3 regions of the Lactococcus sp. bn62 genome follow, and region 3 is predicted to be linked to each of the others. Evidence: predicted binding sites of a transcription regulator. Region 3 holds the regulator's gene; each other region holds the start of a gene.

Region 1 (10,481 bases), 280 kb from region 3:
ACCATGGAGATACAGAACCAAACAGTAATATTGCTACTTTGGTTGCTGCAGCTGATGCTTTAAGTGCAGCACGTCCTGGGGCACGTCGTGAGTCGATTGAAAATTATATTAAACGTCTGCGTGATTTGGAAAATATCTCAACAAGCTTTGACGGTGTTGAAAGTGCCTTTGCATTACAGGCAGGACGTGAAGTTCGTGTCATGGTTAAGCCAGAAAAGCTTACAGATGATCAAATCGTAATTCTTGCACGAGATGTGAAAAATCGTATTGAAGACGAGATGGATTATCCAGGAAATATTAAAGTTACAGTTATTCGTGAAACACGGGCTATTGACTATGCAAAATAAAAAGTACTCCCAGCAGTACTTTTTTATTTTGAAGAAGAATAAAAAAGTTATGTTACGTTTAAATTAATTAAAGTTACTTTGTGTTACGCAAAGTGGATATATAAGCCCAACTTTGCTAGAATAGATTGTAAACAATAAGTGAGGTTAAAAAGATGCCCGAACGTGGTTTATTAATTGTCTTTTCTGGTCCTTCGGGAGTAGGAAAAGGTACTGTCCGTGCGAAAATTTTTGAAAATGAAAATAACTTTGATTACTCTGTATCAATGACAACACGTGCACAACGCCCTGGTGAAGTAGATGGAAAAGATTATTATTTCCGCACACGTGAAGAGTTTGAAGAAATGATACGTAAAGGTGAGATGTTAGAGTATGCTGAATATGTCGGCAATTACTACGGTACACCTTTAACCTATGTCAATCAAACTTTAGATGAAGGTAAGGATGTATTTCTTGAAATCGAAGTGCAAGGAGCCTTGCAAGTTAAGGAGAAAGTACCAGATGGTGTATTTGTCTTCTTGACGCCCCCGGATTTGGAGGAGCTACGTGGTCGACTTGTTGGCCGTGGTACTGATAGTGCAGAAGTAATCAATAACCGGATGATGAAAGCAAAAGAAGAAATTCGCTTGATGAGTGAATACGACTATGCTGTTGTCAATGATAAGGTTGAACTTGCTGCAGAACGTGTCATCAAGATTATTGAGGCAGAACATTATCGTGTCGATCGTGTAATGGAGCGTTATGCACATATGATTGAGAAGTTAGACGAAGACGGTAAAAATTAAAAACAAGAGGCTTGAGATTTTAGCTGAAAGACGCTTAGGTTGTTTTAAAGTAAGAAGAACCCATTGGTGACTGAGATCCAATGAAACAGCGTACAGAAAAGAAAAGAGGAAACTGATATGATGTTAGAACCTTCAATTGACAAATTACTCCAACACGTGGATTCAAAATATTCACTCGTTGTTTTGGAAGCCAAACGTGCTCATGAATTGCGTGATGGCGAACGTCCTACAATGGAATTTAAATCTGTTAAACGTACATTACAAGCCTTGGAAGAAATCGCGGCAGGAACAGTAACGATTCACCCTTCGCCAGATGCTAAACGTGAAACATTGAAAGAAAAACGTGAATTAGAACGTCTTCAACAAAAAATGGCTGAAAAACTTATCCGCGAACAAATCGCGAAAGAAGAAGCCGAAGAAGAAGCAAAACAAAAAGGTAATCGTGCAGCTAAAGCAGCTGCAGCTGCAGCTGAATAAGAAATAGTACCAGCTTTCAAAGATTTATTTTATATAGAAAATCTTTGGAAGTTTTTCTTTATCCCAAATTCAGAGTTGACATTCGGTTAGCTCTTTTTGCTATAATTAAATTACTATATTTAGATACAGAAGAAGTAAGCAGAGGAGAAAAATGTTCAAAAAAACAGCACGAATTATTGTAGATGTTCCTCTGATGCAGATAGACAAACCGTTCTCCTATGCTATTCCTACAGAATTGCAAGAGTTGATTGAGCCAGGAATGCGCGTTCATGTTCCCTTTGGTAAAGGCAATCGGCTGGTTCAAGGAATTATTATTGAAAGTGTAGATGAGGAAGAAGAGGGACTCAAAGAAATAGCGGAGCTGCTCGACTTAGAGCCTGTTTTGACAAAGGAACAACTCCGCTTGGCAGATGAAATGCGCCATACTGTCTTTTCTTACAAAATTTCTTGCCTTAAAGCCATGTTGCCTAATTTATTGAATTCAAGCTATGATAAGATTTTGACTAATCAAGAAGGCATTCAAACCAAATGGAGCGCGCTTAGTGAAAGTCAAAAAGTCCGAGCATTAAAAGATGTCAAGTCAGGAAAGTTATCCGTTAACTACTCTGCAAAGTCAAAAGAAAATAAGAAAACAGAAAAGTATTTAAAGGCTAATGCTAAATTGGCTACCTTTGAGATTGGCAAAGCGGCCAAAAAAAGAGCAGAATTGAAAGATTATCTTTTAAACCAAGAAGCAAGTGTGCGTCAAAAAGACTTACCATTTTCTTCGGCTATCATCAAGTATTTTATAGAAAATGAACTTGTTGAAGTGACTGAAAAAGAGATTTCAAGAACAGCGGCTGTTTTTGAAGCTGTCGTTCCTGATAAAGCAAAAGTTTTGAATCATGAGCAGCAACTTGCCTTTGAGGCAATTGTTTCTTCTGCAGAAAAGCCCTTTTTACTGGAAGGAATTACAGGATCAGGAAAGACAGAAATTTATTTACAGGTTATTGAACATTTTTTGGAAAAGGGACAAACTGCAATTATGCTGGTGCCTGAGATTTCTCTAACACCACAAATGTCTAATCGTTTTATTGCGCGCTTTGGGGAAAAAGTTGCGATTATGCATTCGGGACTTTCGGACGGTGAAAAATATGACGAATGGCGTAAGATAAAGGAAGGACGAGCTCAGGTTGTTGTGGGGGCGCGTTCCGCTATCTTCGCACCTTTAGAAAATATTGGGGTTATTATTATTGATGAGGAGCATGAAACAAGCTACAAGCAAGATTCGAGCCCACGTTACCATGCCAGAGATATTGCCTTATTACGTGCACAATATCATCATGCACGGTTAGTTCTCGGTTCAGCGACCCCTAGTCTCGAAAGCCGAGCACGTGCTCAGCGAAATGTTTATCATTTATTGACACTCACACATCGAGCTAATGACCAAGCTTTCCTACCTGAAGTTCAAATCGTAGATATGCGTAATAACCTTAGTGACAAGTCGGCCAATTTCTCAGATATTTTACTACAAAAAATTCGCGAAAAAATTGAGCGAAATGAACAAGTAATCTTGATGCTTAACCGTCGGGGTTATAGTTCTTTTGTGATGTGTAGAGATTGTGGTTTTGTTGTTGAATGCCCGAACTGTGATATTTCTTTGACCCTTCATATGGATACAAAAACTTTGAATTGCCATTATTGTGGTCATCAAGAGGGGATTCCACAAACATGTCCGAGCTGTCAAAGTCGAAAAATACGGTATTATGGCTCAGGTACGCAGAAGGTTCAAGAAGAATTAGAAAAACTTCTACCAGAAATCCGCATTTTACGTATGGATGTTGATACAACAAAAACAAAAAATGCCCATGAGAAAATTTTAAAGAAATTTGGTCATCATGAGGCAGATGTACTTTTAGGAACACAAATGATTGCGAAGGGACTGGATTTTCCTAATGTGACACTGGTCGGTGTGATTAATGCGGACACTGGTTTAAATCTCCCCGATTTTCGAGCAAGTGAGCGCAGTTTTCAGCTGCTCATGCAAGTTGCAGGACGTGCTGGGCGTGCGGATAAAAAAGGTGAAGTTATCATCCAAACATTTAATCCAGGTCACTATGCGGTTAAACTTGTTGCTGATCAAGATTATGAAGCCTTCTACCGTCAAGAGATGTATTACCGGCAACAACTTTCTTATCCGCCCTATTATTTTACGGTTCAGATCTTAGTTAGTCATAAGGATGAGGATACAGTTGCAAAAAAAGCTTATGAGATAGCAAGCATAATTAAGGCCAGTTTATCAGAGAAGGCTAAAATATTAGGACCAACTCCAAAACCTATTGCACGAACACATAATCTTTATCATTATCAGATACTGGTGAAGTATCGTTTTGAGGAGCAACTGGAAGAAGTCTTAAATCAGGTCCTTGATTTAACACAAAAACGTGAAAATAAAGATGTTAGAGTTCTTATCGATAGTGAACCCCAAAGTTTTGTATAAAAATGACAAGCTACTTGTCGTTTTTTTTGTGGAACATTGTCTGAATTTTATCAGGTTTTCATTGCTTACATTTTTAAAGTTAGCACTATATGTTGTGTTGTGTTATAATTAAAAATGCCTTTAACCACTACATGTTGTGTTTGTGCGTTGGGGCGATTTTGAACAAAAAAAGTGTGTTCATGAGCTCAATGAACCTTTTCAAATAGTATTCTGGGAGTAAGAATACAAAAAGTTAGGAAGGAAAAAATGGCAGTGTTAGTATTAGCTGGAACAATTGGAGCTGGCAAAAGTTCACTTACAGAGATGTTAGCAGAAGAGCTGGGAACAGAGGCGTTCTATGAGAGTGTAGATGATAATGAGGTTTTGCCTCTCTTTTATCAAGATCCACAAAAATATGCCTTCTTGTTGCAAATCTATTTTTTAAATAAGAGATTTGACTCGATTAAAAGAGCACTTTCGCATAACAATAACGTGCTTGATCGTTCAATTTATGAGGACAGTTTGCTTTTTCACCTGAATGCAGATTTGGGACGAGCAACAGAGATTGAAGTAGAGGTTTATGATGCTTTACTGGAAAATATGTTAGAGGAAATCAATACGCTAACTTTTAAAAAGCGCCCTGATTTATTGATTCATGTAAGTGTATCTTTTGAAAAAATGTTGGAACGTATCCAAAAAAGAGGACGCGAATTTGAACAATTGGAATACGATAGTTCATTGTATGGCTATTATCAAGAGTTAAACAAGCGTTACGAAAAATGGTTTGAGGATTTTGATATTTGTCCTAAAATTCAGATTGACGGCGATAAGTATGATTTTGTTGAGGATGAAGAAGCAAAATTGTTTGTCCTTGAACAAATTAAAGATAAACTCGCAGAAATTGAGAAGGAGAACAACAAATGAATCTGACTGTTTTCTTATCGGCTCGTGATGGGAAAAATCCGACACATTTATTACGTAGCAAGAAACTCGGTGAAGCGATAACGCGTTGTGGACATACCTTAGTTTATGGAGGTTCCCAAGAAGGATGTATGGGTGCTGTATCAGATGCGGTGCTAGAGAATAAAGGACAAGTTATTGCTGTTTACCCGGATGGGGTTTTGCCTTTAGAACCACCTCGCCAAAATGCAACAGAGCTCTATCTGGCCAAAAATATGGATGAACGCAAGCGCAAGTTGATTGATCTGGGCGAAGCATTTATTATTTTGCCTGGAGGATTTGGGACAATGGAAGAAGTTTTTCAACTCTTGACAGAAATGAGTATTGGGCAAACAGCAATTCGCCCAGTTATTTTCATTGATAAAGACTTTTATCTTCCTTTATTTAATATGATTCAACAACAAACCCAAGAAGAAATGTTATCTTTAGAAGTTTTAGAAGCCGTTCATCTTGTTGAAACAACCGAACAAGCAATGGAGTTATTAGGAGATTTAAATTATGAACAAGCCATTTGAACAGGCAGTAAAAGTATATCTTGCAGCACCCTTTTTCAGCGAGAGTCAAATTCAAAAAGTGAAAAAATTAGAAGCAGCACTTGCAAGTAATGAAACAGTAGCGTCTTATTTTAGTCCGATGCGTTGCCAACGTCCAGAAGGATTAGCAGAGGATATTGAGCCATTTACACCAGTGTGGGCAAAAGCTACGATGGAAAACGATGTTAAAGAAGTTGAAGCTGCTGATGTGATTGTTGCCATCTTGGATTATGATGGCCAGGATACTGATTCGGGCACTGCATGGGAATTAGGCTATGCGATTGCGAAAGGCAAACCGACTTTCTTAGTACGTTTTGAGGAAGATGTACCGGGAAATATTATGCTCACAGAGCGAAATACCGCCTTCTTTACCGAAGCTGAGCAAGTAGAAACATATGATTTTATGGAAGCTCAAACTATACCTTATACCGGCAAATATATATAGTTATTATTTATTTTTTATTCATTTCGGGGCGAACAAATAACAAAAAGAGAGGTATTGATTTTCTCTCTTTTTTCTTTTTTATCGTAAAGAAGAGTTATGCTGAGTTGAAAGCCTATAATTAAGGGTATGAAAAGGAATAGGGAGTAAGAAAATGTTATAATAAAGGGCACACATTTTTTATAGGATAAGAAAAAATTTTTTATGAAAAATAAAAGAGGAGGATAAAGAGCACGAGTAACCTGTTCAAGGAAATTATCATGAACTTGAAATATTAAGAAAAAGGTTTAGACAACGTGTTAAAATAATACTATGACAAAAACGAAAATCATATTTATGGGGACACCTCAGTTTTCTCAAACGGTTTTGCAAGGATTAATTGATAGCCAACGTTATGATATTTTAGCTGTGGTGACGCAACCAGATCGTAAGGTGGGACGTAAGCAAGAACTTCGACAAACACCTGTAAAAGAGTTAGCATTGAAAGCTAACTTGAAAATTTTACAACCAGAGAAATTATCTGGTTCACCTGAAATGGAAGAATTGTTAGCCTTTGGCGTTCAAGGTGCAGGTATTGTAACGGCAGCCTTCGGACAATTTTTGCCGGGGAAATTGCTTGATGCAATGGCTTTTGCGGTAAATGTTCACGCGTCTTTATTGCCTAAATACCGTGGCGGAGCACCTATTCATTATGCAATTATGAATGGCGAAAAAGAAGCAGGCGTGACCATTATGGAGATGGTTAGAAAAATGGATGCAGGCGATATGGTTGCAAAAGCTTCTACTCCGATTTTAGAAGAAGATAATGTAGGTACAATGTTTGAAAAATTAGCTGTTGTCGGTCGTGATCTTCTTCTTGAAACACTCCCTCTCTATGTTGCAGGAGAAATCAAGCCAGAAGCACAGGATGAAACGCAAGCTACTTTTTCGCCAAACATTAGTCCTGAAGAAGAAAAAATAGACTGGACAAAAAATAATCGTCAAATCTTTAATCAGATTCGCGGTATGAATCCTTTCCCTGTGGCACATACCACATGGAATGAAGGGCGTTTCAAAATCTACAATAGTCGTCCCATTGACACAGACAAACACGGACAGCCTGGCGAAATCATTGACAAAACAAAAAAATCGCTCGTAGTGGCAACAGGTTCTGGTGCCTTAGAACTTTTAGAAGTACAGCCGGCTGGAAAGCCCAAAATGGATATTGTTAGTTTCCTCAATGGTTTAGGACAGAAAGTAAATATAGGTGATCAATTTGGCAAGTAATGCAAGACAAGTCGCACTCGATGTGCTTAATGATATTTTTGGGAATGATGCGTATGCGAATATCGCCTTAGATAGAACGTTACGTGAGGTACAACTTTCGGACTTAGATCGTAATTTTGTAACGGCTTTGGTCTATGGTGTAGTGTCCAAGGAAAAACTTTTGGAGTGGTATCTAGAGCCTTTCTTTAAAAAACAACCGAAACCTTGGGCCAAGATGCTTTTGATAATGACTATATATCAAATCCTTTTTATGGATAAAGTGCCAACTTCAGCTGCGGTTGATGAGGCTGTTAAGATAGCTAAACGTAAGGATGGACAGCAAGCAGGAAACTTTATTAATGCTGTTTTACGTAATTTTATGCGGTCAGAACGCCGAAATGAAGAACCAAAAACTTGGGAAATCAAATATTCTATGCCGAAACTTCTTTTGGATAAAATGGTACGTCAGTTTGGTGGGAAACGTACAGGAATGATTTTAGAGAGCTTAGAAAAACCAAGTAAAGCCAGTCTCAGAATAATTGATCCTCAAGTTACTATTCCTGACACAGTTCCTTCAGAACTCTCGCCGGTTGGCCGTGTGGCAGACCATGGTAATTTTGCTCATAGCCAAGCATTTATTGAAGGAAAAATGACCATTCAGGATGAGACAAGTCAGTTGGTAGCCCCACAACTTGATTTAACGGGAAGCGAGCGGGTTCTTGATGCCTGTGCTGCCCCAGGAGGTAAAACAACACATATCGCTCAATATCTTGATACAGGACATGTTACAGCCTGTGATTTATACGATCACAAGCTAAAGCTCATTGAAGACAATGCGGAACGTCAAGGCGTGTGGGAAAAAATTACGACAGTCAAAGCCGATGCAACACAATTAGAAGAACGTTTTGCAGATGATGAGGACTTTGACCGCATCTTGGTTGATGCACCGTGTTCGGGTATTGGTTTAATTCGTCGCAAACCTGATATTCGCTATCGTAAAGAAAGCTCTGATTTTCTTAATTTACAGGAAATCCAACTAAGAATATTGGACAGTGCTTCGAAAAAGCTGAAGAAAAATGGTATAATGGTTTACAGTACCTGCACAATTTTTGATGAAGAAAACTTTGAGGTAGTCAATAAGTTCCTTGAGGCTCATCCAGAATTTGAACAGGTTGAAATTTTGCACGAAAAAGAAGATATTGTCACAGACGGTTGTATTTTCATTACACCGGAAATGTACCATACAGATGGTTTCTTTATTGCGAAATTCAGAAAACTTTAATTCTTTTATAAGGAGCAAAAGTGGAATATAGTATTTTATCAGACATTGGTATGAAACGTACTGCCAACCAAGACTTTGCAGGCACTTATGTTAACCGCGCAGGTTATCGTCTTTTTCTTTTAGCAGATGGTATGGGTGGTCACAAAGCAGGCAATGTCGCTAGTAAATTAACCGTAGAGGATTTGGGGAAATTGTGGTCCGAATCATTTTTTGATGATGGCACACCTGTTGCGACAATGGAAACATGGCTTCGCAATCAAATCCGTAATGAAAGTGAAAATATTGCAGATTTAGGTAAACTAGATGAATATCAAGGGATGGGAACAACTCTTGAAGCTTTAGTGATGCAAGAAGGACAAGTCATTTCGGCTCACGTTGGTGACAGTCGTACCTATCTCATTCGTGATGGACAATTGCAAAAAATTACAACAGATCATTCTTTAGTTCAAGAACTTGTTGATGCAGGTCAAATTACTGAAGAGGAAGCTGAAATACACCCTAACAAAAATATCATTACACGTTCTCTTGGCCAGTCAGCCGAAGTACAAGCTGATTTACAAGCTGTTGATGTTCAGCCAGGGGACTATCTGTTGATGAACTCTGATGGTTTGACCAATATGATTTCTGCTGAGGAAATTTTAGAAGTTGTTTATTCTGAGGCTAGTATTGAAGAGAAAACGGAAATACTTGTAGGTCTTGCAAATGAAGCAGGTGGTCATGACAATATCACAGTAATCTTGGTGAAAATTGACGAAGAGTCTGCAGTGGTGAATGAAGATGTGGAGGTTGACTGATGATTCAAATCGGAAAAATCTTTGCAGATCGCTATAAAATCATTAAAGAAGTTGGTCGTGGTGGTATGGCTAATGTTTATCAAGGTGAAGATACGTATCTTGATAATCGGCAAGTCGCTATTAAAGTTTTGCGTTCTAATTTTGAAAATGACAATATTGCCATTGCTCGTTTTCAAAGAGAAGCATTCGCAATGGCAGAACTTTCTCACCCCAATATCGTTAGTATTTCTGATGTAGGAGAGTCTGAAAATCAACAATATATCGTAATGGAATATGTTGATGGTATGACTTTAAAGCAATACATCAATGAACACGCCCCTTTATCAAATGATGAGGCAGTGAATATTACTTCAGAAATACTTTCGGCTATGGAATGTGCACATAACCATGGCATTATTCACCGGGATCTGAAACCGCAAAATGTGTTACTCTCACAAAGTGGTAACGTGAAAGTGACGGACTTCGGTATTGCCAAAGCCTTAACAGAAACGAGTTTAACACAAACGAACACGATGTTTGGTAGTGTTCACTACTTATCGCCAGAACAAGCGCGTGGTGCCAATGCAACGCTTCAGTCAGATATTTATGCTATTGGTATTATCTTGTTTGAGTTGTTGACAGGGCAGATCCCGTTTGATGGTGATTCTGCCGTAGCCATTGCCTTGAAACATTTTCAGGAAAATGTACCCAGCATTATCAACATCAACAAAAATGTACCTCAAGCGTTAGAAAATGTCGTAATCAAAGCAACAGCTAAAGATATCGACAATCGCTATGCGAATGTTGAGGAGATGATGACAGATCTCGCTACGGCTACCAGTTTGGATCGTAAAGGAGAACCGAAACTTACCTTTGATAAGGATTTAGATGCAACTAAAGCTTTGCCTAGTAAGTTAATTAATCCTTATGATACGAAGCCATTAATTGATCATCCGCAAGCTGAGCAAAAGGATGAAGCTAAAGATAAAGCGTCTGAAGATAAGGCAAAAACAGATTCTGAGCCAAAAAAGAAAAAATCACGCAAAGGCTTAATTGCTTGGATTATCCTTGCCCTTGTACTTATTGCAGGCGGCATCACAGCTTGGATGATTACAACACCTCAAAATGTTTCTGTTCCTGATGTGACAAATATGACACAGGCAGAAGCAGAAAGTAAACTGA
Region 2 (10,481 bases), 440 kb from region 3:
TGAAAAATATGATTTGATTACTTATGTTGATGATGCGCATGGTTCTGGTGTTATGGGCGGCGGAGCCGGTACAGTAAAACATTTTGGCTTGCAAGATAAGATTGACTTCCAAATCGGTACTCTTTCAAAAGCGATTGGTGTAGTAGGTGGCTATGTAGCGGGCTCAAAACTTTTGGTTGACTGGCTTAAATCACAAGGACGTCCTTTCCTTTTCTCAACTTCATTGACACCGGGTGCAGCTGCAGCAGCAAAAGAAGCCTTTGTCTTAATGCATGATCATCCAGAATATGTCGAAACACTTTGGGACAACGCAAAATACTTCAAAGAAGAATTACAAAAAGCCGGCTTTGATACAGGTGTATCTGAAACACCAATCACACCAGTGATTCTTGGAGATGAAGCAAAAACACAAGAGTTTTCTAAGAAATTGATTGAAAATGGCGTCTATGTTAAACCTATCGTATTCCCAACTGTACCACTTGGAACAGGACGTGTACGTGCGATGCCTACAGCAGCGCATACGAAAGAAATGTTAGATGAAGCTGTTGCTGTTTTTGCCAAAGTAGGTAAAGAGATCGGCTTGATTTAATTTCTTGGGGCAATAAAAACTTTCTATTACAAGTAAGCATACAACAAATATATTGGAGAAAATATAATGAAAAAAGTACTCATCACAGGCGCACTCGGACAAATCGGATCAGAATTAACAGAACGTCTTCGTAAAGATCTTGGGGTTGATAATGTTATCGCAACAGATGTACGTGAAGTTGAAGGTAATCCAGTTGTGACTGACGGACATTTTGAAATTTTGGACGTCATGGACCGTGACAAAATGATGGCAATTGCTAAAGATAATGGTGTGGATACAATTATCCACTTGGCTTCACTTCTTTCAGCTGTTGCAGAAGCAAAGCCACAATTTGCTTGGAATTTGAATATGGGTGGTTTGGTTAATGCCTTAGAAACAGCGCGTGAACTTAACCTCCAATACTTCTCACCATCATCTATTGCTGCCTTTGGACCAAGCACTCCAATGGACAACACACCTCAAGTAACTATTCAACGTCCGAATACAATGTACGGTGTGACTAAAGTTTCTATGGAATTGCTTTGTGATTACTACTACACTAAATTTGGTGTTGATACACGTGGTGTACGTTTCCCAGGTTTGATTTCTTATAAAACATTGCCTGGTGGAGGAACGACAGACTATGCTGTAGATATTTATTACGAGGCAATTAAAAATGGTCATTACTCAAGCTTTATCGCTGAAGGAACAAAGATGGATATGATGTACATGCCTGATGCTATCGATGCTATTGTTGACTTGATGAATGCCCCTGCAGACAAATTAGTAAACCGTAACGCTTTTAATATTACTGCGATGAGTTTTGAGCCTGAAGAAATTGCTGCGTCAATCAAAAAATTCATGCCAGACTTTACAATGGATTATGATGTAGATCCAGTCCGTCAAGGTATTGCAGACAGCTGGCCAAACTCTATCGATGCAACTTGTGCCAAAGAAGAATGGGGCTTCAATCCTAAATATGATTTAGATGCAATGACGAAAGAAATGCTTGAAAAACTTACAGAAAAATTAAAAGGCTAAAAACTAAGTTCATCCCATCACAAAATCTAAAATTATGTTAAAATAAGAGAGTAATCGGTTACAAGATTACTCTCTAATGCTGATGTTAGGAGTCAGCATTGTTATTATTAATCTTATCAAAAATTTATCTTTGAAAGAGGAGCTCTTATGGAACAAAAAAATGAAATGAAGCGAACGCTTGGTTTCTTCCCTGCCCTTACAACAGTAATGGGTACGGTTATTGGTGCAGGTGTATTCTTCAAGGCTGGACGAGTTGCGGAACTCACAGGCCAACCAGGATTGCACATATTGGTTTGGATACTTGGTGGTATCATTTCAATTTGTGGGGGATTAACTGCTGCAGAACTTGCTGCTGCTATCCCTGAAACAGGTGGGATGATTCGCTATATTCAACGTGGTTTTGGTAAACGTTGGTCATTTCTCTTAGGTTGGGCACAGTCTATTATCTATTTCCCTGCAAATATTGCAGCACTCTCTGTTGTATTTGGTACACAATTTTTAAATTTGTTTGGGATGAATGTGAGCGCAGCTAACACTGCAATAGTCGGTGTAATTGCAGCAATTACAGTTACCTTAATTAACTTCATTAGTTCTAAAGCTGCGGGAGGCCTTCAGTCCGTTACAACAGTGATTAAGTTAATTCCGATTGCCTTGATTGTTGTTGTTGGGTTACTTCGTCCTGGTGGTGTTGATTTCCAATTGCTTCCTATTACAGCAGGAGAAAACTTATCCTTGGCGTCTGCAATTGGTTCAGGTCTTTTAGCAACTATGTTTGCCTATGACGGTTGGATTTATGCTGGTAATATTGCCGGTGAAATGAAAAACCCTGCTAAACATTTGCCTCGTGCGATTATTCTTGGTATTGTTGCTATCATGTTTGTATATGTCTTTATCAATGCAGCTTATATTCGTACTTTAGGTATTCCAACCTTGATGGAAAATGATCCGAATCTCCCTGCTATTGTTGCCAATACAATTTTTGGTGGTATGGGAGGTAAACTTGTCACAATTGGTATCTTAATTTCTGTTTACGGTACAATTAATGGTTATTCAATGACAGGAATGCGTGCATCATACGCTTTGGCAACAGAGAAATCTTTCCCTTTCTGGAGAACGTTTAAAAAGCTTTCAGCGAGCGGCGTGCCCGTAAACTCAGGTATTCTGCAAGTTGCAATTGCAGCAATCATGTTAGTTGTAACAATGCTTTCAAGCGATGCTTTTGACTTCTTAACAAATATGTTGGTCTTTGTAATTTGGATTTTCTACACTATGGTTTTCATAACGGTCTTTATCTTACGTAAGCGCGAACCAGAATTAGTCCGTCCATATAAAGTACCACTTTATCCAGTTATTCCAATTATTGCAATCATTGGTGGTGTCTTCATCTTAGTCATGACCTTGATTAGTTCAGACTATATGAGTAACCAAGTTCCAGCCTTGGTTGGTGTTGTCTTTACTTTAATTGGTCTTCCTGTATACAACCATCTAGACAAGAAGTACCATCGTTAATATAGAAAAAAACTCCGAGTATGGAGTTTTTCTTTTGGAGCTGGAAGGAGAGCTTATTTTTTATCAGCATTTGCTTTTTAAAGTAAATTTGCTATAATTTGCTTATGAAAAAATTACTGGTATTGATTGACTTTCAAAATGATTTTATAGATGGTTCTTTGGGCACAAAAGAAGCGCAAGCCATTGTTCCAAAGGTTATCGAGAAGTTGGTGTCTTACGCTGAAAATGAACGACTTGCTACACAAGATACACACTTTGAAGATTACCTAACAACTCAAGAAGGACAAAACTTGCCAGTAATTCACTGTCAAAAAGGTACTCAGGGTTGGGAAATACGTAAGGAAGCACAAGTTGGCTTTCAACGTGTGTTCGAAAAAAATATCTTTGGTTCAGTAGAGCTTGCAGAATATATCCGCAATGAGAATGTGGAGCAAGTGGAACTCATTGGTATCTGTACGGATATATGTGTGGTTTCAAATGCTTTATTGATTAAGTCATTTGCTCCAGAAGTAAAAATTACTGTTGATGCCTCATGTTGTGCGGGTGTAACTCCAGAAAGTCATCGTGCAGCTTTAGAAACAATGAAATCTTGTCAAATTAATGTGATTAATGACTAAAAAGAGCAAAAATAGCTCTTTTTTTATTTTTTGGCCTCAACACTATATATAGTGTGCTTTCTTTTGTTTTCATAAAAAATGATACTAGATATAGTGGAAAAAGGAAAATTTATTTGATAGAATAGAAGCACAAGGAATTAAAAAATGGGGGAACGAAACAATGAAAATGGTTGAGGAAAGCACTGTTGTAACAGATCGAGAAATCAGTGTGATTAAGCGTGATGGTCGCTCCGTAAAGTTTGACAGCAGCAAAATTTTTGAGGCGTTGCAAAAAGCTGGGGACGAAATAGTACCTCCGGCTTCAGAGGAGCGTATAGCAGAAATCTGCGATCGTGTAGTGCACGAAATATTCACACGTTTTACGGATAATGTTAAGATTTATGAAATTCAAAGTATTGTGGAACATCTGTTGATGGAACTTGGTGAAACAAAGTGGGCGGAAGTTTACACAACTTATCGCACACAACGTGATCTTGAAAGAAGTAAGGCAACAGACATTAACTTTACCATCGAAAAATTGATCAACAAGGACCAAACGGTTGTCAATGAGAATGCCAACAAGGATAGCGATGTTTTCAATACACAGCGTGATTTAACTGCAGGTGCTGTTTCTAAAGCCATTGGTTTAAAGATGCTCCCTCCTCATGTAGCGAATGCCCACCAAAAAGGGGAAATTCATTATCATGACTTAGATTATTCTCCCTTCACAACGATGTCAAATTGTTGTTTGATTGACTTTAAAAATATGTTTGAAAATGGCTTTAAATTAGGGAATGCTCAAGTAGATTCACCTAAGTCCATTCAAACAGCAACTGCTCAAGCTTCACAAATTATTGCAAATGTAGCTAGCTCACAATACGGCGGCTGTTCATTTGACCGTGCTGATGAAATTTTAGCACCTTATGCAAAATTAAACTATGCGAAGCATTTAAAAGATGCGGAAGAGTGGATTGAGCAACCGGAAAAACGTGAAGCCTATGCTCAAGCAAAAACTAAAAAAGATATCTATGATGCGATGCAATCTTTGGAATATGAAATCAATACGCTTTTTACTTCAAATGGGCAAACACCTTTTGTTACAGTTGGTTTTGGTTTAGGAGAAGACTGGTATGCACGTGAAATCCAAAAAGCTATCCTGAAAGTCCGTATCGGAGGTTTAGGAAAAGAGCATCGTACAGCTATTTTCCCTAAATTAATTTTCACCTTGAAGCGTGGTTTGAATCTTGAAGTCGGTACGCCAAACTATGACATTAAAAACTTGGCACTAGAGTGTGCCACAAAGCGTATGTATCCAGATATCTTGTCTTATGACAAGATTGTCGAGTTAACAGGTTCATTTAAAGCAAGTATGGGATGCCGTAGCTTCCTTCATGGTTGGAAAGATGAAAAGGGCAACGAAGTAACTGCGGGCCGTAATAACCTCGGAGTAGTAACGGTAAACCTTCCACGTATTGCACTTGAAGCGGCAGGCGATAAAGAAAAGTTCTGGGAAATTTTTAATGAACGCATTGCCATTGCTAAGGATGCTTTGGTTTTCCGTGTTAACCGTACAAAAGAAGCCCAACCCAAAAATGCCCCTATACTCTTTATGAATGGGGCCTTGGGTCGCTTGAAAGCTGAAGATTCAGTCGATGAGCTTTATAAAAATGAACGTGCAACAGTTTCCCTTGGCTATATCGGCCTTTATGAAGTTGCAACAAGTTTCTATGGACCAACGTGGGAAAATAACAAGGAAGCAAAAGACTTTACTTTGGAAATCGTAAAACGTATGAACCAAGATTGTAAAGACTGGAGTAAAGAAACCGGTTATCATTTCTCTGTTTACTCTACACCAAGTGAAAGTCTGACAGACCGTTTCTGTCGTATGGATAAGGAGAAATTTGGTTCTGTTGCGGATATCACCGATAAAGATTACTATACGAACAGCTTCCATTATGATGTGCGTAAAAATCCAACTCCATTTGAAAAATTGGAATTTGAAAAAGATTATCCCGTTTATGCCAACGGAGGTTTTATCCACTATGCGGAATATCCAATGATTCAACAAAATCCTCGTGCACTTGAAGCCGTTTGGGACTTTGCTTATGATCGTATCGGCTATTTGGGAACAAATGCACCGATTGACCATTGTTATGAGTGTGGTTTCGAAGGAGACTTTACTGCGACTGAGCGTGGCTTTAAATGTCCCCAATGTGACAATGCTAACCCACAAACATGTGATGTGGTAAAACGAACATGTGGGTACCTAGGTAACCCTCAAGCTCGCCCTATGGTTCATGGCCGTCATAAAGAAATATCAGCGCGTGTCAAACATATGAATGGCTCTGTAGGTGTTCTTGAAGATGGCGAGAGCATTGACAGTGAAGCTGTAGATCATGCAAAGAGCAAGTTTGTAAAATAAAGTAAAAAGTGAATCTTAGGATTCATTTTTTTTTATGAAAAGATAAAAAAGCAGGGACAAATTTAAAATTTTAGTGAAAATTCAAGAATAATATTGACAGTGTTTAAGTTTTATTTTATAATTTTAATGCAACCGCTTTTTTACATTTGTAAAAGGCGCGTAAAAAATTACTTTGTCTTGTCCGCAGAGTGATAAAAAATTTTAAGGAGTAATATGGACACTAAAAAAATTAGATGGTTTACCGTCGCATTTATCGCCTTCAACATGGTTTGGGGCATGGGAAATGTGGTCAATAACTTCGCCCAGCAAGGGATCACAGTTGTTACCTCATGGATTTTGATTTTGGCGCTTTACTTTGTACCTTATGCACTTATTGTTGGGCAGTTAGGCTCAACTTTTAAAGACAGTAAAGGAGGCGTAAGTTCGTGGGTTGAACAAACTTCAACAAAACGTCTTGCCTACTATGCAGCCTGGACATATTGGGTTGTGCATATCCCTTATCTGGCCCAAAAACCTCAAGCAATTTTGATTGCCTTTGGTTGGATTGGTCGTGGAGATGGACAGCTTGTAAGTTTGATGTCTGTTCCGATGGTTGCCATCATTTCATTGATTATTTTCCTTCTCTTCCTCTGGCTTGCAACAAAAGGTTTAAACACGCTTAAAGTTATTGGGGGACTTGCAGGAACAGCAATGTTTGTCATGAGCTTGCTCTTTATCGTGATGGCTGTCAGCGTTCCTTTTATTGCAAAAGACTTTGCAATCGCAACACCAGATATGGGAAATATCAACACGTATATCCCTAAATTTGACTTCAGTTACTTCACAACAATCTCTATGCTAGTCTTTGCGGTTGGTGGGGCAGAAAAAATTTCACCTTATGTCAACCAAATGAAGAGTCCTGCACGTGAGTTTCCAAAAGCAATGTTTATGCTTGCTGCAATGGTCGGTGTCTGTGCCGTTCTTGGCTCAGTTGCGATGGGTATGCTCTTTACAAGTGGTAACTTGCCTGATGACCTCATGGCCAATGGTGCCTATGCTGCCTTTCAAATGCTTGGCGAACACTATGGTATTGGCAATAGCCTGATGTATGTTTATGCCTTTACACAAGGTATCGGTCAAATTGCTGCGCTTGCCTTTTCAATAGATGCGCCATTGCGTATTTTGCTTGCGGATGCAGATGCACAATTTGTTCCAGCTTGGCTACGTAAAACGACTGCCAAAGGAACACTGATCAATGGTTTCGTATTGACAGGAATTTTGGTAAGTATCGTTATTTTGATGCCTTTGCTTGGAATAGGAAACATGAACGAATTGGTCAAATGGCTGACAAACTTAAACTCAGTGGTGATGCCAATGCGCTACATGTGGGTATTCTTCGCCTTTATCATGCTTAATCGTGCGATTAAACACTTTACTTCTGAATACAAATTTATCAAGCAAAAACGCTTGGCGATGTTTGCTGGTATCTGGTGTTTCTTGTTCACTTTAGTAGCATGTGTCCTTGGTATGGTACCAAAAGTAGATTTTGCTGCCGACCCTTCGGCTTGGTGGTTCCAATTGACTTCGAACATTTTGACACCAGTTGTCTTGATTCTTTTAGGGATGCTCCTTCCATTTATTGCGCGTCGTGAGCAAAAAAAATCAAATGATTTAGTCTAAAAAGTAGTATAATAGAATGAGTAGTTTCGGAAGAAATTGCTCATTTTTTGATACGCTACTCTCATTGCCCTAAAGGGTCTAATGAGGAATGTCAAGCTTTATCAGGCTTGTCTGCATGATATCCTCTTCATTGTGATTAAGAGGATGAATTGTGAAATTTTAGATAAAATAGAGATAGGAGTAATGGCAGATGAATAATCCAAAACCACAAGAGTGGCTTGCTGCGGATTTGGAACAGGGCTATGTTTCAGATTATAAGCCTTTCAATTTTGTTGATGGTGAAGGTGTACGTTGCTCGCTTTACTTATCCGGCTGTAAATTCCACTGCGAAGGATGCTATAATCAAGCAACTTGGAATTTCCGTTACGGTAGTCCATATACAAAAGAATTAGAAGAAAGAATCATGGCTGACTTGAGCCAGTCTTATGTTCAGGGATTGACATTACTTGGTGGTGAGCCTTTCCTCAATACTGGCGTTGCTTTACCGCTGGTCAAACGTATACGCGCAGAACTTCCTGAAAAGGATATTTGGTCTTGGACGGGTTATACTTGGGAAGAGCTTCTACAAGAGGATGAAACCAAACTTGAGCTTTTGCGAAATATTGATATACTTGTTGACGGTCGCTTTAAACTCAGTAAGAAAAACTTATTGCTCCAATTTAGAGGCTCTTCAAATCAACGAATTATTGATGTGAAAAAATCCCTCGCTGAGCATCGAGTAGTCATCTGGGAAAAACTTAATGACGGTAAAGCAGCTGTAGAACAAATTCATAAGGAAAAGCTAATATGAAAACTGTGTTAGTAATTTGTGAATCAGGCTATTGGCATGACTTACGTGAAGGACTAGCAGCTGTAGAAATTGGCTTTCTCGGTTTTGACAAGAAAAAACCTAGGCGTTCCGAAATTGACCAATTAGTGGCGCAAGCTGACTTTGTGATGATTCGGAACCTCAATGTCGCTCATGCTTCAGTTCGATTTGCAAAAGAAGCAGCAAAAGCGAGTGATACACCTTTCTGGATAGGCAGTAATTTCGGTGTAGAAAAGATTATTGAAAAGCTTAAGCTTGCCTTTCCGGAAATAAAGTTGTCCGAAAAAACTATGAAGCCAAAAATGCCAAGAAAAAAAAGTCCGCAACAAAAGTTGGCTAATCCTTCTACGAACAATTCTGAAGAAAAGTACCAGCTACCCAAGAAAGCAAAAAATCTTGCCTTAAAATCGGCTCTGAAGGACTTCAAAGTTACTGAAGAGGAAGTTGATTTTGCAAAAATGTTTAAGCCCTGACATCAGGGCTTTTTTGCAAAAATGAGAGATAGCGAAAATGCAAGTCATTTGGTATAATTAGTTTTATGAATAAAATCCTCGAAGTAGAAAATCTAACTTTCAAATATGAAGAAGATCAAGAAGCGCCCACTTTAGATGGGGTATCTTTTGCTGTCCAAGCAGGAGAGTGGGTTTCTATCATTGGTCAAAATGGTTCAGGAAAGTCAACCACAGCTCGTGCTATTGACGGTTTACTTGAAAATGTATCTGGAAATATAAAAATTGACGGACAAATTTTAAGTTCGGAGAACGTTTGGGCACTTCGTCAAAAAATAGGAATGGTTTTCCAAAACCCTGACAATCAATTTGTTGGAGCAACTGTTGAGGACGACGTCGCATTTGGAATGGAAAATCAGGGTATTCCTCGTGAAGAGATGATTTTGCGTGTGGACCAGGCTTTAAAACAAGTCAATCTGCTAGAGTTTAAAGGCAAGGAACCTGCACGATTATCTGGTGGACAAAAACAGCGTGTTGCTATTGCAGGGATTATCGCATTGCGTCCAGAAATTATTATTCTTGATGAGGCAACTTCCATGCTTGATCCGACAGGACGTGCTGAAATCATGCGCGTTATCCGTGAAATTAAGGCAGAATATAATCTTACAGTGCTCTCGATTACTCATGACCTTGATGAAGCTACCCTGTCTGATCGTGTATTGGTCATGCGTGCGGGTAAAATTATCAAATCCGCCAAGCCAGAGGAACTTTTTGGTTCTGGTGAGGATATGATTAATATTGGTTTAGATATGCCTTTCACATCGAACTTAGCCGAGGATTTACGAGCGGACTTTAACTTGCCAGAAAAATATTTAAATGAAGAAGAACTGGCAGAACTCTTAGCAGAAAGACTGAGAAAATGATTAAATTTGATAAGGTAAATTTCACTTACCAACCGAATACTCCCTTTGCGAGTCGAGCGCTCTTTGACATCAATTTAGAGGTGGCAGAAGGAAGTTATACTGCCCTTATTGGCCATACAGGTTCAGGGAAATCAACACTATTACAACATCTTAATGGCCTGTTGCAACCTACAGAAGGTAAGGTCAATATTGATGATATTGTCATTCAGGCCAGCAGTAAACAAAAAGAAATCAAGCCAGCACGTAAAAAGGTGGGGGTTGTTTTCCAGTTTCCAGAAAGTCAGCTTTTTGAAGAAACGGTTTTGAAAGATGTTGCTTTTGGTCCACAAAACTTTGGTGTTTCGCAAGAAGAGGCGCTTAAAATTGCGCGTGAAAAGCTCGAGCTTGTCGGTCTAGCAGAAAAAAACTTTGAAAAATCGCCTTTTGAATTATCAGGTGGACAAATGCGCCGTGTTGCCATTGCGGGAATTTTAGCAATGGAACCTAAAGTTTTAGTTCTTGATGAA
Region 3 (10,481 bases):
GGACGTAATACATCAAGCTTTCGTCGGATTTCAGACGTCTTGTCAATGAATCTCGACGATCTGGAAGAACGAGCTAAACAAAAATCAACGATTACCGGCATCGCGACTGGCTATCCGGCCTTGGATGCTATGACAACAGGTCTCCATGAGGAGGAACTTATTATTCTTGCTGCACGTCCAGCCGTGGGTAAGACAGCCTTTGCTTTAAATATTGCGCAGAATATTGGGACCAAACAAGATAAAACTGTCGCTATCTTTTCATTGGAAATGGGTGCGGAAAGCCTTGTTAACCGGATGCTTGCAGCGGAAGGAACAATTGAATCCCATAACTTACGTACTGGTCAGCTTAATGACGAAGAGTGGAACCAATATTTTATTGCTATGGGGACACTTTCGAAAGCAAGTATCTACATTGATGATACTCCAGGGATTAAGATTACAGAGATACGGGCACGTTCTCGTAAACTCGCACAGGAAACAGGCAATCTTGGTCTTATCGTGATTGACTATTTGCAGTTGATTTCGGGCACAGGACGAGAAAACCGCCAACAAGAAGTCTCCGAAATTTCACGTCAGTTGAAGATCCTGGCTAAAGAGTTAAAGGTTCCTGTCATTGCTTTGAGTCAGCTTTCACGTGGAGTAGAACAACGTCAGGATAAACGACCTGTCTTGTCAGACATTCGTGAATCTGGGTCAATCGAGCAAGATGCGGATATTGTCGCCTTCCTTTATCGGGATGATTATTATGACCGTGCCGGGGCTGACGATGATGATGAGGGCTTTAACGATGTCCCAGAAGTAGACAATAAAGTAGAAGTTATTATTGAAAAAAACCGTTCAGGAAGTCGGGGAACTGTCGAGTTACTCTTCCTGAAAGAATACAACAAATTTGCTAGTATTGATAACAGATATGAAGACTAGCATTTCTAGGGGTATTCGTGTTATAATGGATAAGATTTAAAATTTATAATGGTAAGCTAGGCGGAAAACGCCTGTCTTTGCATTTCTAGAGAAAAATTGGAGAGTAAAATGGATAACCAAAATCAAAGCCAAGAAGTAGGAAAAATTGTAGATATCAGAAAACAAGTTGAAGAACATGTTGGTCAAACCATTGAAATTACATCACAATTTGGACGTAAACGTGAAAATCGTCATAAAGTCAACTTGATTGAGACTTATGCCACACACTTTGTAATTGAAAATATTCCAGCACGTGGCCCAAAAACAACAGAGTCTTATCAATATGCTGACATTTTGACTCAAACAATTTTGATTCACTATCCAAATAAATAATTTGTTTATTGATGTAATCTATTTGTGAAGTTTTCTATAGCACGATTTGATGCGTAAAACTCTAGACAAAAGCTTCTGGGTGGCGTTGCTGTTCGTGGCACGAATCTTCACTGGAAAAACTTTTCAAAGCAAAAAAATATAAAAAATCCAAAGAAAGGAGTAAATATGACATCTTCAAGCCTATCAATGATGCCTGTCAAAGGTGGTTCAGGGAATGCTTTTGTTGGCGAAAGCGACAATAAGCGTGTTTTCATTAAAAAAAATTGTAGCCCCTTTTTGACAAGTGTGTATCTTGAAGGTATTACGCCACAAGTCTTATGGACGAAGCGTACAGCAGAAGGTGACATGTTAGCTGCTCAACCTTGGATTAATGGCCATACGTTGAAACCTTATGAAATGAATGATTCCCGTATTGGCGAAATTTTGCGGCATTTGCATCAAAGCGAAAAGCTTATTGAAGCCTGTAAAAAGTTAGATAACGAAGTCATGCTTCCAGCTGATCTTTTGAAACAAGTACTGAGTAAAAGTTCAATCTTTGAAACCAATGGCTTTCTCTCAAATGTCGTTGTGGAACTCTCAGAAAATCTTCCGGAGTTAAAAGAGGAGGAGATTACAGTTGTTCATGGTGATGTGAATCATAAAAACTGGTTGGTTGATGACGAAAGTGACAAAGTCTATCTCGTCGATTGGGATACGGTCCTTTTAAGCAGTCCTTTAGTGGATATAGCACATGTTCTAACACACTATATAAAACCAGAAAACTGGGAAGAGTGGCTCCATCAAGCAGGCTATAAAACAGCTAAAAATAAAAATATAGAACATGAATTAATCTGGTATGGAAAACTTTCTTTTCTACGTCAGATTTCAGAATATATGGCAAGAGAGCAGATTAAGGAAACAGAACAAGAAATTGCGCGTTTTCAGAATTTTTGCCGTTTATTTTAAAACTTAGAAAATAAAAATAGGAGGCTTGCCTTCTTATTTTTTCAATAAATAGGAGAAAAAATGCGCGTAAGAAATCGTAAAGGCGCTGCGGAACACTTAGAAAGTAACGCACATGTAGTTGTTGAAAATCCAGCAGACTTTAAAGGACGTTGGGCAGAGCGTTTTGGAAATGATCATCCCATACATATTGAAGTGGGTTGTGGAAAAGGCGGCTTTATCACAGGTATGGCTGCTCAAAACCCAGAGATTAATTATATTGCGATTGATATGCAACTATCCGTTTTATCTCACGCTTTAGACAAAGCTTTGGAAGCAAATCTACCTAATGTGCAAATGATGCTGGTTGATGGCGCAGCTTTAACAGAATATTTCGAGGATGCTGAAGTTTCACGTGTTTATCTGAACTTTAGCGATCCGTGGCCAAAAACCCGTCATGAAAAACGCCGTTTAACTTATAAGTCATTCTTAGAAACTTATGAACAAATCTTGCCACCAGAAGGCCAAGTCCACTTTAAAACAGATAACCGCGGTCTATTTGAATATTCATTGGCAAGCATGAGTCAATATGGTATGATTTTAGAAAAAGTCTGGTTAGACTTGCACGCAGATGAAGAATTTGCCAAAGTCAATGTAATGACAGAGTATGAAGCAAAATTCTCAAGCAAGGGGCAAGTGATTTACCGTTTAGAAGCAAAATTCCCAAAGAGAGGTTAAGCTATGAGATGCCCAAAATGTCAATCTGAATCGTCACGCGTAGTAGATTCACGTCAAGCTGATAATATGATTCGCCGTCGCCGTGAATGTGAAAATTGTGGAAATCGTTTCACGACTTTTGAACGGATTGAAGAAATGCCACTTTTGGTCATAAAACGTGACGAAACCCGTGAAGTTTTCAATCGTGATAAAATTATCACAGGAATAGTGCGCAGTGCTCGTAAGCGACCGGTGACGAGTGAATCCATTGAAAAATTGGTTGATCGTGTCGAACAAAGAGTACGCCGCTTAGAGAAAAATGAAGTACGTACCGAAGTTATTGGCGAATTTGTTATGGAAGAATTAATGGATTTGGATGATATTACCTATGTTCGTTTTGCAAGTGTGTACCGTTCCTTCAAAGATGTGAGTGAAATCGAAGATTTGCTTAAAAAGATAACGAAAAAAGACTAACGGTTCTAAAAAAAAAAGAGAAATAAAAGGATGAACTATGAGACCAGGCGATTCATTTTCTATTCTAAATCGAGGAAAAATCAGCTTTGATGCCGATACTTTTTCGCTACTTTATTTGCCTATTATTGGGCGAGATGCTTTTGGACTTTATCAACTCTTGCGCGTTTTTTCGACGGGCAAGATTTCTCATTTTTTAGAGTATCTTGATTTTGGACTCCATCCTTTTATTGAAGCTTTAGAAAAACTTTCAGGGATTGGGCTCGTGCGGGTATTTGACCAACAACCGGGTTATCTTATGGAGATAAAAAGTCCTTTAACTTTTGAAGAATTTTTAGCAGACGAATTTTATAAGCAGTTATTGGTTTCACGCATTGGTGAAAATAAAGTTAAAGCTTTGGCAAAAAAACATGAACCTGATGCTTTAGAAATTACGAAAAAGTTCCATGAAGTTTATTCTGTTAAGTTTGAGCCGACACATACAGTCGTTCAAACAGAAAAATTTGATTTGAACTCTTTTAAGAGTATTATGGAAAACCAGCATCTGACTTTTGCAAATGAAAATCAGGATATCTTGACCCTGTATGGCTTGGCTGAAAAGTTTGATCTCAACTGGTATGAATTATTTAAAGCAGCCGAACAAACTGCCAATGCTGACAAGACTTTGAATACAGCCAACTTAACAAGAATGCTTGCCGGCAAATCTGAGCCTTTGCCTGCCTTATCGGAATTTCCTAAAGGCTTTCAGGATTTGATTGTCATCAGTAAAGAAGTGTCCCCGCGTGATTTTTTAAACAAGCTTAAACAACAAGCTGGTGGTTTTGCTTCGCAAGAAGAACTTAAGATTTTGAATAATTTAGACAAGCAAAATATTACAGATCAAGTACAAAATATTTTGATACACTATGTCTTGATTCAACAAGGGAATGCGAGTCTCAATGCTCGATTTGTTAATACTCTGGCAAATGATTGGCTGCGCCATAAAGTATATAATGCTGAAACAGCAGTAAAAAGAATACTGGAACGTCAGCAGCAAGCGGAACAAAAGCAAAAAAGCAATAAAAATTCTAAAAACTCAGGCAAGCTGGTCAAAAAAGCACCACAATGGTCCAATGCCAGCTACGTAAATACGACCAGTGCAGAAGATATTGCCAAGTTCGAGCAATATAAAGCTTCCCGTCGTAAGGACAAGAAGGAGAATTGAGCATGGAATCAATTGGAGAACTTTTGAGTAAGCGCCCAGATGTACGTGGAAATTTTGACAAGCTCGTCGCTGAAGTGATGAAAAATGAACAAGTTCAAGCTTTTATTTCTGAAAATCAAATGACTGAAGATGAAGTACAGCGGAGCTATTCAAAGTTTTATGAATTTGTTAAAGAGCGAAAAAAATTCGAAGAACATGAAAAAAGAGCAGCTGATGGCTATGAGCCTGTCTTGATTATGAACCATGGTTACGCAGATGTTTCTTATCAAACGACAGCAGAATTAGCCCGCCGTCAAGAAGTGAGCAATCAATTGCGTCGTGTTCAAATCATTGGTTTACCTAAAGAAATGAAGCACATTGATTTTTATGCGGATGTCTTCACAGACAATCAAAATCAATTTGACTTGTTCCGGAAAGTAGAAAACTTTATCGACAACTTTCCTCAAGAAAAAGGGCTTTATATTTATGGCGATTTTGGCGTAGGAAAATCCTTTATTATGGCCGCTATGGCAAATGAGCTTTCAAAAAAAGGCGTTTCCACTACTTTATTACACTATCCCACCTTTATTTCTGACCTCGATTTTGACAATGCCAAACATTGGGTCAATGAAATTAAAAAAGTTGAAGTATTGGTCTTAGACGATATTGGTGCCGAACTCAATAATGCTTGGGTGCGTGACAGCATTCTTCAAGTTATTTTACAGCATCGTATGCAAGAAAATCTTCCGACATTTTTCACCTCAAACTTGAATATGATAGAGCTTGAGCTACATTTGGCGGAAACTAAAAAAGCGGATGAAATCTGGCCAGCAAAACGCGTGATGGAGCGTGTGAAGTATTTAGCGTCTGAAGTTCGTTTAGAAGGAGTAAATCGTCGACATGAATGAGACAATTGATCTGATGATGCAACACAGTTCTGTACGTAATTTTACGGATGAAAAAATACCAGAACATGTATTAAAAACGATTATTGATGCGGGACGGGCAGCACCAAACTGGAAAAATTTCCAATCTTATTCGGTGGTTCTTGTGCAATCCCAAGAACAAAAAGATGCAATTTTTGCCCAACAGCCCCAAAAAGCCATTAAAAATTGTGCTGCTTTTTTGGTTTTTGTGGGAGACCTTAACCGAGCCAAAACAGCAGTCGAAATGAACGGTGGTGAGTTTCAACCAGAAGGTGTAGAATCGCTCCTTATTACTTCAGTTGATGCGGCAGTAGCCGGTCAAAATACATTGCTTGCTGCTCAATCTCTTGGCTATGGTGGTGTAATGGTGGGCTTGATTCGTGATCAAGCACGAGAAATTTCTGAGATATTAAGTTTGCCTGATTATACTTATCCGATTTTTGCTGTGGCTCTTGGCAAGCCTGCACGTGTAAATCCAGTAAAACCGAGATTACCTTATGAAGCTGTTGTATTTCCTGAGAAGTATATTCCACAAGATGAAGAAGTGCTGCGCCTCTATGATAAAGTTCAAGAGGATTATGCTGGATCACGGCGTCTAAATTCCACTTGGTCGAGTAGAATGGTTGAGCAATGGGGACAACCGGAACTCAAAGCTTCAACAGAGAATCTTAAAGAAAAAGGACTTTTATGAAGAAAATTCTTTCACCCAAGCTTCCTGCGGCGTTAGAAGTTGTCGATTTTACTACCCTTGAAGACAACGAAGCCTACCAAGTAGAGTTGAAAAATCAAGAAATCTATTTAGAGTATCGCCAACTTTTCAGTGGCTGTCGTCTACAAAATATCAATTTTGAGTTAGAGGTAACTGCTGATTTAGAGTTTACAGATTGTATTTTTGAAAAGTGTGATTTTTCTAACCTTGTCTTTTCTAAATTTGGTTTTTACCGTTGCATTTTTAAAGATTGTAAATTGCTCGGTACCGAATTCACCAATGCCTTTTTGCAGGATGTCCAGTTTCAGGATTGTTTGCTTAATTACGTTAATTTTTCAAGTGCTCGTTTGAAAAATGTGCTTTTTGCAGACAATATGATGAAAGAAAGTCTTTTTATTGCCAGTCAATTCAAGCATGTGCGTTTTGAAGGGAACGACTTGGAGCTTACGAATTTCTGGGAAACTTCCTTATCAGGGATTGATTTTTCAAGTAACACTTTTGAGCGCCTCGATGTGAGTCCCGAGCTGGCTAAAAACATTAAAGTCAACTTAAGTCAAGCAGCGTTTTTTGCTGCTTTACATGGGATTGAAATTGTCTAAGTCTTGGGAGATTCAAGACTTTTTATTTTAAAAGAGTTTATCAAAATTGATCGTTTAATTTAAAAATCGCTTTAAACCGAAGCGGTTTTTAAATTAAAAAAATTTTTTAAGAAGAGTCCAATCACAAAAGAAAACGTTTTCTTGTTTTGGACCGAACAGCTTAATTTCGAAGCAAAAATTAGGCTATAATTTAATTGTGAGGAAAAAAGATGCTTAGTTATAACTTAGATATCCTACTGTTTTCAGAAAGACGTTTTTGGAAACTTGATAAAATCCTTGAGGTTACTGGACTTAAAAGTCAGGAATTTCAGAGACAACTCGTCGAATTAAATCGAACATTGCAAGATAAATCTCAAAGACCACTAGAATTTACCAATAATGTGTTAGCAATTCCTGAAAAACCAGAAAATTTCGAAGAAATTCGCTTTAATATCGCAGAATATGGACGAACATTGAGTGAAGAAAAACGTCAATACCTGATTTATTTACTTTGCTTTTCTAAACGTTCAGCATTAGCCATTAGTGATTTCCAGTCGCTTTTAAATGTGAGTCGCAATACCGTCTTGTCTGATATCAAAAAGTTGCGTCAGCAGCTGGATAGCGAAAACATACGTCTAGAATACTCACGGAGGTTAGGCTTTTACCTTGAAGGTGCATCGAAAGAATTACGTAAGACGAGCTGGCGTTTTTTACAAGAACTTCATGAAGAGAGTGATTATTATGTTTTGTCGAAGCATCTCAATCATAAAAATCCACTCTTTATTTACCAAGTAGGACAGCAAATCAGTCGATTAATTGCTGAATTATGTATTCAGGTTATCCATAGTCGGTATATTCCGATGTTGATATACCTTGCCTTACTTCAATCACATCTTGGAGAAACAAATATATTCCAGGAAGATGTACTGGAAGTTGAAGCATTGTTAATTGGCATGAGTGATGGTAGCTTTGAAAGGTCTGGTTTTGATTTTCTTTATCGTATTGGCTTTGAGATTATGGAAAATGTAATGAAACTTGCAGCAGTTCAGTTTGAAGATTTTACAAAAACCTTTGCTGCCTTACGTGCCCATCTGGTCCCTGCCTATTTTCGTTTGAAATATCACTTCGAAATAGAGAATGTTCTTTTGGACAAAATAAAAACAGATTATTCCTCTCTGTTTGAGTTAATGGGCCTTGCTTTAGCGCCATTACGCGAAGCTTGTGGTGAAATTTCCGAAGCAGAACGCGCCTACTTTGTCATTCTCTTTGGTGGAGAAATTTATAAGAAAAAGTATACACAAAGTTTTCGCGCGATTGTCTTATGTGTAAATGGTATAAGTTCGAGTTTAATCATGCGTAAACGATTGGAAAATATGTTTCCAAGCATGACTTTTATTCTGAGTACAGCTGTCTCTGATTTGGACAATATTCCTGCTTTTTCTTATGATATTATTTTTTCGACAGTACCTGTAATGACTGATAAAAAGCTCTATGTTATGTCAGCTATCCCAGACAGTGAAGAAGAGACAAGACTTTACAATCGTATTGCACAAGATTTTGATTTGCCTGGTTTTTATAAACCAGATGCTAAAGCCATCTTACGTGCTATTGAACCTTATGTCGACATTAAAAGTAATGCGACCAAGAAGCAATTGACGCGGGTTATTGACCGCAAGCTTAACAATAAAAAGACAGAAAGTGAGGCATTAGGTGTAATGCTTTCAGATTTATTAACTAAAGAAAAAATTTGTTTTACAGATGAAAAACTTGACTGGAAAAGTGCAATTGAGCTTGCAGCACAGCCTTTACTGAATCAAGGTGAAATCGAGCCCACGTATATTTCCGCTATCATTAACCGTGTAGAGGAGTTCGGCCCTTATATTGATTTAGGAATGGGTATTGCTCTTCCTCATGCACGTCCTGAAGATGGGGTGAAAAAACTTGGGATGTCATTTCTTAGATGTGAACAACCGGTATATCTTCAAGATGATCCCAAACACGAGATAAAAATCTTCATTGTCCTCGCAGCAATTGATAATGAAACGCATCTTCGCGCATTATCCACACTAACACAAATATTATCAAATAAAGATGAACTCAATAAAATGCTGACTGTAGAAACAGTAGCAGAACTAGAACAAATTTTTGCAGAAAAAGAAGGAGAATAATATGAAAATCGCATGTGTATGTCAATCAGGATTAGGAACAAGCTTTATGGTACAAATGAATCTTCAAGCCCTTTTACAAGAAATGGGCTTGAACGTGAATGATTTTGAGCTTGACCATATGGATGTTGGATCAGCCACACCAGATTCTGCGGACTATTTCTTTGTAGAGTCCACATTAACAACAGCTTTGCCTAATATTCCGGAAGAAAAGATTGTACCTTTGACTTCCATTATTGATCGCGATGCAGCGCGTGAAGCACTGGTTAAAGTTTTAGATGAAAGAGGGATTGCCCACAACTAAGCAAAAACAGTAATTAAAAAAGAATCGAAAATAAACTTAGGAGAATTAAAAAATGAATGGAGTTTTAAACTTTATTGTCTCTGTTGCGACTACGCCTGCCCTTCTTGTTGGATTAATTGCCATGCTTGGACTGATTTTACAAAAGAAACCAGCAACTGCAGTTATTCAGGGCTCAGTGAAGACCTTTGCTGGATTCTTGGTCTTGGTTGGAGGAGCTGGTATCTTGGTGGGGGCGCTTGCGCCTTTTGGCGATATGTTTCAACATGCCTTTCATGTGAAAGGTATTGTCCCAACGAATGAAGGTGTTGTTGCCTTGGCACTCGTGGAGTATGGGACACCGACTGCCTTGATTATGCTTGTCGGCATGATTGTGAATATCCTGCTCGCTCGCTTTACACGATTTAAATACATCTTTTTAACAGGTCAAGCCATGCTCTACGTTTCTTGTATGGCAGCCGTGATTCTGGTTTCTGCCGGAATGGGTGAAACATGGATGACCATTCTTCTTGGAGGTATCTTTGAAGGAACACTTTTAACAGTTACACCCGCCATTTGTCAGCCATTTATGCGTAAAATCACTGGAACTGATAATGTAGCGATGGGACATACAGGTAACATCGGTTATGCTCTTGCAGGATGGCTCGGTAAAACTTTTGGTGATCCCGATCCTGAGAAGTCCACCGAAAAACTAAATATTCCTAAATCATTGGGCTTTTTGCGAGATTCTACCGTATCCATTTCCTTACTGATGGCTGCAGTCTACATTCTTTTAGCCATAGCCGCAGGCCCAACTTATGTTGAATCGGAGCTTTCTAACGGTACAAACTTTGTGATTTTCTCACTTGTTCAAGCAGGAACTTTTGCAGCTGGTTTCGTCGTTGTTCTACAAGGGGTGCGCATGATTTTAGCTGAAATCGTACCGGCCTTCCAAGGGATTGCCCAAAAACTGGTTCCCAACTCAAAACCGGCTTTAGATGTGCCAATCGTCTTTCCTTACGCACCAAATGCGGTATTGATAGGTTTCTTCGTTTCCTTTATCACAGGATGTTTATCCATGGTTGCGATGCTTGTTATGGGAACAACGGTTATCATTCCGGGTGTTGTCGGGCATTTCTTCTGTGGAGCAGCAGCAGCAATATTCGGTAATGCCAATGGCGGACGACGTGGAGCAGTAATCGGAGCAATCGCCAATGGTCTCCTCTTATCTTGGTTAC

Evidence for each region. The regulator NrdR, encoded in region 3, represses ribonucleotide reductase genes. The targets are predictions, from matches to a motif close to ACACNATATATNGTGT.
Region 1: P3G65_RS09290 (deoxynucleoside kinase) is a predicted target of NrdR. The motif match lies at 4,210-4,225, and genes of this name have one in related genera.
Region 2: nrdD (anaerobic ribonucleoside-triphosphate reductase) is a predicted target of NrdR. The motif match lies at 3,775-3,790, and genes of this name have one in related genera.

What each region holds. Positions count from the first base shown of each region.
Region 1 is NZ_CP120417.1:1,769,834-1,780,314, reverse strand. It holds gene rny (ribonuclease Y) at 1-347, shown strand, start outside; gene gmk (guanylate kinase) at 500-1,129, shown strand; gene rpoZ (DNA-directed RNA polymerase subunit omega) at 1,247-1,606, shown strand; gene P3G65_RS09295 (primosomal protein N') at 1,758-4,085, shown strand; gene P3G65_RS09290 (deoxynucleoside kinase) at 4,332-4,988, shown strand; gene P3G65_RS09285 (TIGR00730 family Rossman fold protein) at 4,985-5,539, shown strand; gene P3G65_RS09280 (nucleoside 2-deoxyribosyltransferase) at 5,523-6,002, shown strand; gene fmt (methionyl-tRNA formyltransferase) at 6,312-7,265, shown strand; gene rsmB (16S rRNA (cytosine(967)-C(5))-methyltransferase RsmB) at 7,255-8,526, shown strand; gene P3G65_RS09265 (Stp1/IreP family PP2C-type Ser/Thr phosphatase) at 8,547-9,320, shown strand; gene pknB (Stk1 family PASTA domain-containing Ser/Thr kinase) at 9,320-10,481, shown strand, end outside.
Region 2 is NZ_CP120417.1:1,934,158-1,944,638, reverse strand. It holds gene P3G65_RS10110 (glycine C-acetyltransferase) at 1-589, shown strand, start outside; gene P3G65_RS10105 (L-threonine 3-dehydrogenase) at 656-1,609, shown strand; gene P3G65_RS10100 (APC family permease) at 1,757-3,118, shown strand; gene P3G65_RS10095 (cysteine hydrolase family protein) at 3,223-3,735, shown strand; gene nrdD (anaerobic ribonucleoside-triphosphate reductase) at 3,896-6,136, shown strand; gene P3G65_RS10085 (APC family permease) at 6,350-7,795, shown strand; gene nrdG (anaerobic ribonucleoside-triphosphate reductase activating protein) at 7,986-8,585, shown strand; gene P3G65_RS10075 (DUF2325 domain-containing protein) at 8,582-9,076, shown strand; gene P3G65_RS10070 (energy-coupling factor ABC transporter ATP-binding protein) at 9,142-9,975, shown strand; gene P3G65_RS10065 (energy-coupling factor ABC transporter ATP-binding protein) at 9,972-10,481, shown strand, end outside.
Region 3 is NZ_CP120417.1:1,491,021-1,501,501, reverse strand. It holds gene dnaB (replicative DNA helicase) at 1-921, shown strand, start outside; gene P3G65_RS07720 (Veg family protein) at 1,030-1,293, shown strand; gene P3G65_RS07715 (phosphotransferase family protein) at 1,459-2,238, shown strand; gene trmB (tRNA (guanosine(46)-N7)-methyltransferase TrmB) at 2,299-2,952, shown strand; gene nrdR (transcriptional regulator NrdR) at 2,956-3,405, shown strand; gene P3G65_RS07700 (DnaD domain protein) at 3,443-4,606, shown strand; gene dnaI (primosomal protein DnaI) at 4,609-5,493, shown strand; gene P3G65_RS07690 (nitroreductase family protein) at 5,486-6,202, shown strand; gene P3G65_RS07685 (pentapeptide repeat-containing protein) at 6,199-6,819, shown strand; gene P3G65_RS07680 (PTS sugar transporter subunit IIA) at 7,029-8,966, shown strand; gene P3G65_RS07675 (PTS sugar transporter subunit IIB) at 8,968-9,267, shown strand; gene P3G65_RS07670 (PTS ascorbate transporter subunit IIC) at 9,320-10,481, shown strand, end outside.